Regions from separate parts of the Streptomyces sp. AHA2 genome, predicted to be linked through region 1. Evidence: predicted binding sites of a transcription regulator. Region 1 holds the regulator's gene; each other region holds the start of a gene.
What was found. Region 1 encodes HspR, which represses chaperone genes until heat shock. Its sites were predicted from a motif close to TTGAGNNNNNNNNNCTCAA; they were not measured.

Region 1 (3,272 bases):
TAGGACTTCGCGATCGTGACCTTGCCGTTCAGCTCGGACAGCGCCCCGGCCTTGAACTGCTTGGCGTTCGGGTCCGTCGGCGAGCCGTTCATCATCACGATCTTGTCGGACAGGCTCACGTCCTCGCCGATGGCCTCCAGCAGGGTGCGGCCCTGCACCTCGCCGACGAGTTCGTTGTCGAAGGAGATGTACGCGTCGATCGGGCCTTCGGCCAGCCGGTCGTAGGCGATGACCGGGATGCCGGCCGCCTTGGCCTTCTTCACGCCACTGGCGATGGCGTGCGAGTCGACCGCGTCCAGCAGGATCACGTCGACCCGGTCGTCGATCATCCGCTGCATCTGGTCGGCCTGCTTGTCCGCGCTGGCCTCGGCGTTCGCGTACTCGACGCGGCCCTTGTCGTTGGTGAGGGACTCGACCTTCCGCTTGATGATGGGGTAGTCGAAGTTCTCGTACCGGGTGTTCGCCTTCTCCGGCAGCAGCAGGCCCACCGTGATGTCGTCGCCCTTGGCCGGGCTCGCGTCGTCACTGCTCCCACTCGCGTTGAGCACGCCGCATCCGGCCAGCGTGACGGACATCGTGGCGGCTGCCACGGATATGGCGATACGACGCATCGGGAAGCTCACTTCGCGTGTGATTCGGACGTGGGCACAGCTTTGTGGCCCATGTGACTGAAAAGCCAACGCCGACGCGCCCCCAGCGTCAAGCGGAACCACTTAACGAGATGGCAACACCACGCTCCGCAGCAGTTGTGAAGACTCTGCGGAATCATCTCCAAGTGCCCTGCACCACACGGGCATCGACGGGAGACCCGGCGAAACCATCCCAAGACACACGAAAGGGCCGGGAGTCGACTCCCGGCCCCTTCGACGTGCCGCACCCGGCGAGGCGCCTCAGTCGGCCTGCTGCTGCCGCTTCGGCCGCCACACCACCAGTGCGCTGGTCTGCTGCACCTCCTGGTACGGCACGAGGTCACGGCGGTAGGAGGCGTGCACGGCCGCCTCGCGCTGGCGCATGGCCGCCGCCGCGCCGTCGAGCGCGTCCTCCAGCTCGGCCACCCGGGACTGGAGCGCGGCGACCTGGTTCTCCAGTTCGATGATGCGCTTGATTCCGGCCAGGTTGATGCCCTCGTCCTGCGACAACTGCTGCACCTGCCGGAGCAGTTCGATGTCGCGGGCCGAGTAGCGCCGGCCCCGGCCGGCCGTGCGGTCCGGGGAGACCAGGCCGAGCCGGTCGTACTGGCGCAGGGTCTGCGGGTGCAGGCCGGACAGCTGGGCCGCCACCGAGATGACGTAGACCGGGGTCTCCTCGGTCAGTTCATACGGGTTGCGTCGACGACCGTCCATCTGCCTCATGCTCCCTTCGCGGCCTGGAACAGCTCCGCCCGCGGATCCTCGTCCGCGGTCGCCTCGCGATACGCCTCGAGCGCGTCACGAGCCTTCCCCGACAGGTCCTTCGGAACACTCACCTCGACGGTGACCAGGAGGTCGCCTCGGGTGCCGTCCTTGCGCACCGCGCCCTTGCCCCGGGCGCGCATCGTACGGCCGTTCGGCGTGCCGGGGGGCAGCTTCAGCGTGACGGGCGGGCCGCCCAGCGTCGGCACCCGGACCTCGCCGCCGAGGGCCGCCTCGGTGAAGGTGACCGGGACGGTGACGGTGAGGTTGTCGTCCTTGCGCCCGAACACCGGGTGGGAGTCGACGTGCACGACCACGTACAGGTCGCCCGCCGGACCGCCGCGCTCACCCGGCGCGCCCTTGCCGCGCAGCCGGATCCGCTGGCCGTCGCTGACGCCCGCGGGGATGCGCACCTGCATGGTCCGCGAGGACTTGGCCCGGCCGCTGCCCTTGCAGACGTCGCAGGGGGTCTCGGCGATCAGGCCCCGGCCCTTGCAGTCCGGGCAGGGGTCGGTGAGGGAGAACCCGCCGCCGCTGCCCCGGGCGACCTGCCCGGTGCCGACGCAGGTCGGGCACACGCGCGGTGTGCCGTTCTTGTCGCCGGTGCCCGAACAGGCCTTGCAGGGCGACTGCGAGGACATCCGCAGCGGGACGGTCGCGCCCTCGATCGCCTCCGTGAAGGTGAGGGTCACCTCGGACTCGATGTCCTGGCCGCGCCTGGGCTGCGTGCGCGAACCCGGGCCCGCGCCGCCGCGGTTGAACAGGCCCCCGAAGACGTCACCGAGTCCGCCGCCGAACCCGCCGGCCCCCTGCCCGCCCTGGGCGCCCCCGAAGAGGTCGCCCAGGTCGAAGTTGAAGGAGCCGCCGCCCGCGCCCGGCCCCGGGCGGAAGGCACCGCTGCCGAAGAGGGCGCGCGCCTCGTCGTACTCCTTGCGCTTCTTGGGGTCGCCGAGGACGTCGTTGGCTTCGGAGATCTCCTTGAAGCGCTCCTCCGCCTTGACGTTCCCCTTGTTGGCGTCCGGGTGGAACTCGCGGGCGAGCTTGCGGTACGCCTTCTTGATCTCGGCCTCGGTGGCGTCCTTGGGGACGCCGAGGACCTTGTAGTAGTCCTTCTCGATGAAGTCCTTGGTGCTCATCCCCGACGTCCCTCCTTCCCTTCGTACGTGACGTCAGCCCTCGTCCGGGCCACCGCTCTCCTTGTCGTCGGCGTCGGCGGACTCCTCCGCCTTGACCGTCTGCGCCCCCGGCTGGGGCTCGGCCACCGCCACCCGCGCGGGGCGGATGGTGCGCTCGCCGATCCGGTACCCGGGCTGCAGGATCGCCACGCAGGTCGTCTCGGTGACGTCCGGGGCGTAGCTGTGCATCAGGGCTTCGTGGATCGTCGGGTCGAAGGGCTCGCCCTCCTTGCCGAACTGCTGCAGGCCCATCTTCGCCGCGGTGCTCTCCAGCGACTCGGCGACGGACTTGAAGCCGCCGACCAGTTCGCCGTGTTCGCGTGCGCGGCCGATGTCGTCGAGCACGGGCAGGAGTTCGGTCAGGAGGTTCGCCACGGCGATCTCCTTGACCGCGACCCGGTCGCGCTCGACCCGGCGGCGGTAGTTCTGGTACTCGGCCTGGAGGCGCTGGAGGTCCGCGGTGCGCTCACCGAGGGCGGTGCGCACCTGGTCCAGCTGGGCCACCAGACCGGCGTCCTGGCCCGTGTCCCCGGCCGGGGCCGCCCCCTCCTCCGCGGAGGGGGAGGCGGCCTTCGGCTCGGCGTCGTCGGAGGTCGCGCCGGAAGGGACGTCGGGCTGCTGCTCGTCGAAGCCCGGGGTCTCCTCCGTCACGCGGCACCGTCCTTCCGGTCCTCGTCGACGATCTCGGCGTCGACGACGTCGTCGT
Region 2 (3,272 bases), on a different contig from region 1:
GGCCGGTCGCCAGGTCCTTGGCGGAGACGTGCATGATGCCGTTGGCGTCGATGTCGAAGGCGACCTCGATCTGCGGGACGCCGCGCGGGGCCGGGGGCAGGCCGGTGAGGTCGAAGACGCCGAGCTTCTTGTTGTACGCGGCGATCTCCCGTTCCCCCTGGTAGACCTGGATGCCGACCGAGGGCTGGTTGTCGGCGGCCGTGGTGAAGATCTCCGAACGCCGCGTGGGGATCGTGGTGTTGCGCTCGATGAGCTTGGTCATGATGCCGCCCTTGGTCTCGATGCCCAGGGACAGCGGGGTGACGTCGAGCAGCAGCACGTCCTTGACGTCGCCGCGGATGACGCCCGCCTGGAGCGCGGCGCCCAGGGCCACGACCTCGTCGGGGTTGACGCCCTTGTGCGGTTCCTTGCCGGTCAGTTCCTTCACGAGGTCGGTCACGGCGGGCATGCGGGTCGAGCCGCCGACGAGGATCACGTGGTCGATCGCCGAGAGCTGCACGCCCGCGTCCCGGACCGCCTGGTGGAACGGGGCCCTGCAGCGGTCCAGCAGGTCGGCCGTGAGCTCCTGGAACTGGGCCCGGGTCAGCTTCTCTTCGAGGTGCAGGGGCCCCTCGGCCGAGGCCGTGATGTAGGGCAGGTTGATCGTCGTCTCGGTGGAGCTGGACAACTCGATCTTGGCCCTCTCGGCGCCCTCGCGCAGCCGCTGCCGGGCCATCTTGTCCCGGGCGAGGTCGACGCCGTACTGCCCCTGGAAGCGTGTGACGAGGTACTCGACGATCCGCTGGTCCCAGTCGTCGCCGCCGAGGCGGGTGTCACCGTTGGTGGCCTTGACCTCGATGACGCCCTCGCCCATCTCCAGGAGCGACACGTCGAAGGTGCCGCCTCCGAGGTCGAAGACCAGGACCGTCTGGTCGTTGTCCTTGTCCAGGCCGTAGGCGAGGGCCGCGGCGGTCGGCTCGTTGATGATGCGCAGGACGTTCAGGCCCGCGATCTCCCCGGCCTCCTTGGTCGCCTGGCGCTGGGTGTCGTCGAAGTACGCGGGGACCGTGATCACCGCGTCGGTGACGTCCTCGCCGAGGTAGGACTCCGCGTCCCGCTTCAGTTTCTGCAGGACCCGTGCCGACAGCTCCTGCGCGCGGTAGCGGGTGCCGTCGACGTCGCCCTGCTCCGGGAAGCGCCAGGCGGCGTCCCCCATGTGCCGTTTCACCGACCGCGCCGTGCGCTCCACGTTCGTCACGGCCTGCCGCTTGGCGACCTCGCCGACCAGCACCTCGCCGTTCTTGGCGAACGCCACGACCGAGGGGGTGGTCCTGGCCCCCTCCGCGTTGGCGATGACGGTGGGTTCGCCGCCCTCCAGCACGGCGACCACCGAGTTCGTCGTTCCGAGGTCGATCCCGACCGCCCGTCCCATCGCTGTCCCCTTCCGTCAGGGCGCCCCGCACACTTTCCAGCACAAAACTTGAGTGCGCTGTTGTCAATGCCGCGTGGGGTGGCGGACGGCCGCGGGAGGTCACGGACGGCGCGACGCGCGGGACCGCCCGGCCGGGCGGTCCCGCGCGTCGAGGGCCGGACGTGCTCAGGCCAGCTTGGCGGACAGCGTGATGGGCGTCGCCTTCAGCGCCTGGCTCACGGGGCAGCCGGTCTTGGCCTCCTCGGCGGCGGCCAGGAAGGCCTCCTCGTCGATGCCGGGGACGGTGCCCTCGACGGTGAGGTGGATGCCGGTGATGCCCTCCCCCGGCTGGAAGGAGACGTCGGCCGAGGTCACCAGCTTGGTGGGCGGCGTCCCGGCCTTGTTCAGGATGTTGGAGAAGGCCATGGAGAAGCAGCTGGAGTGGGCGGCGGCGATCAGCTCCTCGGGGCTGGTCTTCCCGTTCGCCTCTTCGGCGCGGGAGGCCCACGTGACCGGCTGCTCGCCGATGGCGCCGGAGGAGTCGAAGGTGACGACACCCTTCCCCTCCAGCAGGTTGCCTTCCCAGACCGTGTGTGCGGAGCGCGTGGTAGCCACGAGTTCTTCCTTTCGCGTACGACAGTCGCGTGGGGGCCCGTCCGACGGGTCCTGTGTCCCCCATCCGATCACATCACGCCTCAACTGACGCGGAAGACCGGACCCCTGGGGTGGAACGGCAGCCGCGCGCCCGGCGGCACGAGGCAGGCGCGTTCGCGGTGTACGCGCACGTCCCGCACCGGCCTCGGGAAGGATCGGCACCCGCGCAGCCGGATCTCAGGCTGCGTGCTCCTCCTCGCCGGCCTCCACCGGCACCTGCGGCCCGTTCGACTCGCGCAGCCAGCGGCGCAGGACCCGGTGCACCTGCTCGGCGCCGACGAGCGCCTCCCCTTCCCGCACCGGCGCCGACAGGGCGGTGGGCGACAGCAGGAACGGCCTGCCCTGGGCACCGCCGAGCCCTCCGTGGGAGCCGATCTGCTCCTCGAACGCGAGGACTTCGCCGTCGGCCGGATCGTGGAAGGAGTTGACCATGATGTCGGCGGTGTGCGGGAAGGAGTCCGTCCGGCGCACCGCGTCGGCGGCGCCCGGGCCGAACGGCGCCAGCGGCCCGGGGTTGTCGTCCAGGTCGGCGAGCGGGATCTCGGCACCGAAGGCGCCGAGGACGACCGCGCCGTGCTCCTCGCTGCGCACCAGCAGGAAGCCGATGCCGGGATGGTTGGCGAGGGTCGGCAGCAGCGCCGGGTGGCGGGCGTCGATCTCCTCCTTGCTCAGCCGGTGCGGCACGTCCGGGAAGGAGATCAGGCCGAGGTTGCCGGAGGCCAGCACGATCGGCTCCTCCCGGCGCTCGGGGCGGTGCCGCTCGCCTCCCTCCTCCACGGGGATGCGCAGGGCGGCGCGGACGGCGGCCCGGGCCTCCGCCCCGCTGCGGGTGCGCTCCGCCCTGCGCGGCACGGGCATCCCGCAGCCGGCCCGGACCAGATCGCCCAGGGTGAGGCCGTAGCGGGAGCGGAACGTCTCGCCGGGGCTCTGGCCGTGGTCGGACAGCACCACGATCCGGTAGGGGCGCGGGGCGTGTTCGGCGACGTTCTCGATCAGGGCGAGGCAGCGGTCGAGCCGTTCGAGGACCTTCTGCGCGTCGCGGCTCGCGGGACCGGAGTGGTGGGCGACCTCGTCGTAGGCCACGAGGTCGGCGTAGACGGCGGTGCGGCCGGCCAGCATGTCGCCGGTCACCGCGGCGACCACGACGTCCCGTTCGACGACGGTCGCGAAGGCCCGCACCAGCGGGTAGAGGCCCCCGCGGGAGACGCGGGGGCGCTGCTTGCTCAGG
Region 3 (3,272 bases), on a different contig from region 1:
ACCCCGCCCTCGTGCACGCGCTGCTCCAGGGATCCAGCACCGACGTGGCCCACCTGGTGCGCACGCCGGAACGGGTGCTGGTGGGCAGCGCGCTGTGGGTCGCGGGCGGGGTGGCCTCACCGTTCACCGCCGGCTTCGTGCTGGTGCTGACGGCGCTGGAGCGGCGGGTCGGCGGACTGCGCACGGCCGGCGTCTTCCTGCTCGGGCACGTCCTGGCCACTCTGGCGACCGAGGTGCCCGTGGGCCTCGCGGTGCTGGCCGGGGACCTCCCCGGCTCCTCGCTGCACCGCCTCGACTACGGCGTCAGCTTCGGCGTCGCGGCCGCGTGCGGCGCCCTGGCCGGACTGCTGCCGCTGTGGCTGCGCGTGCCGCTGCTGACCGCCTTCGGCGGCATGCTGGTGCAGGACCTGCTGGCCTTCACCGACCCGATGACCGAGTGGGGGCACCTGATCGCCCTGCTGGTCGGCATCGCGACCTGGCCGCCGGTGCGCCGGTGGCACGCGGCCCGGCAGCCCCCGCCCCTGGCCCGGCCGCTCCTCAGGCCGGAGCGGAGGGCGGCGGGCCGTACCGGGCGCTGGTGAGCGGGGCCGCGACCGCCCAGCCCAGCGCCTCGTAGAGGCCGCGGCCCGCGGGGCTGCCGGCCAGGACGCCGGTGTGCGCGCCCCGCCGGACCGCGACCTGCTGCAGCGTCCGCATCACGAGACTGCCCAGGCCCCTGCGGCGGTGCGCGGCGGCCGTCTCGATCTGGTCGACGACGGCGGTGCCGCCCGTCGGGGCGATCTGGCCGCGCGCGGCGAGGGACCCGTCGGGCGCGGCCACCATCAGCCGCGTCACCCCGCCGCGCGACCAGGTGCGCAGCCGGTAGCCGTCGGGAACCTCCGGGACGTCGCCCTCCGTCAGCGGCACGGTCATCAGCCAGCCGGGCTCCGGATCGACCCACCAGTCGCCGCCGAGCCAGCGCGAGACCACCTCCGGGTCCCGGAACGCCTTGAGCCACACGCCGTTCCCGGTCACCGCGCCCGCCACCTTGCGGACCGTCGTCTCGTCGAGGGCGTCGCCCTTGGTGCCGAGGACGTGCCGGGTGACGTGCCCGTACAGGCCGACGTCGATCGTCCAGCCCCACGGCTCGGCCACGGGCGGTGCCGCCCCGCGCGACACGACCCATCCGTCCACCCACGCCCGCACGGTCCTGTCCACGCCATCCCCCTGTAACGACCGTTTACGCCATCCGCCTATTACTGACCGCACCCTACGGGCTCGCCGATCCGACGCGTGAGAGGTGATCGCTGACAGCGAACACCCCCCGGGGAACATTCGGCCGTCGCCGAGCATTGAGTCGACATAGCTCAACTTGACTGCCGAAGGGGAGATCATGGCTTCGACGTCCACACCGCTCACCCTGCCCGTGCTGCCGCTCGACGGAGAGGTCGTGCTGCCCGGGATGGTGGTCCCGCTGGACCTGAGCGACTCCGAGGTGCGTGCGGCGGTGGAGGCCGCGCAGGCCGCTGCCCGCACAACACCCGGAAAGCCCCGGGTACTCCTGGTGCCACGCATCGACGGCACGTACGCGAACACCGGTGTCCTCGGCACCGTGGAGCAGGTGGGCCGGCTGGCCGACGGCGACCCGGGCGCGCTGATCCGCGGCCGGGGACGGGTGAGGATCGGTGCGGGGACCACGGGACCCGGCGCGGCCCTCTGGGTCGAGGGCACCAGCGTCGACGAGACCGTTCCGGAGCCGCTGCCCGGGCAGGTCGCCGAACTGGTCAAGGAGTACAAGGCCCTCGCCACCGCCTGGCTGCGCAAGCGCGGCGCCTGGCAGGTCGTCGACCGGGTCCAGGCCATCGACGACGTCTCGGCGCTGGCCGACAACTCCGGCTACTCGCCGTTCCTGACCACCGACCAGAAGGTCGAACTGCTGGAGACCACCGACCCGGTGGCCCGGCTCAAGCTCGCCACCCAGCAGCTGCGCGACCACCTCGCCGAGCAGGACGTGGCCGAGACCATCGCCAAGGACGTCCAGGAGGGCGTCGACAAGCAGCAGCGCGAGTTCCTGCTGCGGCGCCAGCTCGAGGCCGTCCGCAAGGAACTGCGCGAGCTGAACGGCGAGCAGGAGGGCGAGGAGTCCGACGACTACCGCGCCCGGGTCGAGGCCGCCGACCTGCCCGAGAAGGTCCGCGAGGCCGCCCTGAAGGAGGTCGACAAGCTCGAGCGCTCCTCCGACCAGTCGCCCGAGGGCTCGTGGATCCGCACCTGGCTCGACACGGTCCTGGAGATGCCGTGGAACGAGCGCACCGAGGACGCCTACGACATCCAGGGCGCCAAGGCCGTGCTGGACGCCGAGCACGCCGGGCTGGAGGACGTCAAGGAGCGCATCACCGAGTACCTGGCGGTGCGCAAGCGGCGCAACGACCGGGGGCTGGGCGTCATCGGCGGGCGGCGCGGCGGGGCCGTGCTCGCGCTCGTCGGCCCGCCCGGCGTCGGCAAGACCAGCCTCGGCGAGTCCGTCGCCCACGCGATGGGCCGCAAGTTCGTCCGCGTCGCCCTCGGCGGTGTGCGCGACGAGGCCGAGATCCGCGGGCACCGGCGCACCTACGTCGGTGCCCTGCCGGGCCGCGTCGTCCGGGCCATCAAGGAGGCCGGGTCGATGAACCCGGTCGTGCTCCTCGACGAGATCGACAAGGTCGGCTCGGACTTCCGGGGCGACCCGGCCGCCGCCCTGCTCGAAGTGCTCGACCCGGCGCAGAACCACACCTTCCGGGACCACTACCTGGAGGTCGAACTGGACCTGTCGGACGTGGTCTTCCTCGCCACCGCCAACGTCCTGGAGGCGATCCCCGAGGCCCTGGCCGACCGCATGGAGATCGTCCGCCTCGACGGCTACACCGAGGACGAGAAGGTCGTCATCGCCCGCGACCACCTGCTCCCGCGCCAGCTGGAGCGGGCCGGACTGGGCGCCGACGAGGTGACCATCGACGAGAGCGCCCTGCGCAAGCTCGCCGGCGAGTACACCCGCGAGGCCGGCGTGCGCACCCTGGAGCGGTCCGTGGCGCGGCTGCTGCGCAAGATCGCCGCCCAGCACGAACTGGGCGAGCGGGAGCTGCCGTTCACCGTCCGCGACGAGGACCTGCGCGACCTGATCGGCCGGCCGCACCACGTGCCCGAGTCCGCCCAGGACCCGGCCGAGCGGCGGACGTCCGTGCCGGGCGTGGCGACCGGGCTCGCGGTGACGGGCGCGGGCGGCGACGTCCTGTACGTCGAGGCGTCCCTGGCCG

Region 2: a site for HspR is predicted at 1,460-1,478, ahead of dnaK (molecular chaperone DnaK). Genes of this name have one in related genera too.
Region 3: a site for HspR is predicted at 1,332-1,350, ahead of lon (endopeptidase La). Genes of this name have one in related genera too.

The regions. Positions count from the first base shown of each region.
Region 1 is NZ_JAUQWJ010000003.1:470,360-473,631, reverse strand. Features, by position in the region: gene Q5694_RS09520 (sugar ABC transporter substrate-binding protein) at 1-611, opposite strand, end outside; gene Q5694_RS09515 (heat shock protein transcriptional repressor HspR) at 891-1,343, opposite strand; gene dnaJ (molecular chaperone DnaJ) at 1,349-2,527, opposite strand; gene grpE (nucleotide exchange factor GrpE) at 2,561-3,217, opposite strand; gene dnaK (molecular chaperone DnaK) at 3,214-3,272, opposite strand, start outside.
Region 2 is NZ_JAUQWJ010000008.1:96,499-99,770, forward strand. Features, by position in the region: gene dnaK (molecular chaperone DnaK) at 1-1,411, opposite strand, end outside; gene Q5694_RS18205 (OsmC family peroxiredoxin) at 1,577-2,005, opposite strand; gene Q5694_RS18210 (alkaline phosphatase family protein) at 2,222-3,272, opposite strand, start outside.
Region 3 is NZ_JAUQWJ010000007.1:284,463-287,734, reverse strand. Features, by position in the region: gene Q5694_RS17450 (rhomboid-like protein) at 1-581, shown strand, start outside; gene Q5694_RS17445 (GNAT family N-acetyltransferase) at 538-1,197, opposite strand; gene lon (endopeptidase La) at 1,373-3,272, shown strand, end outside.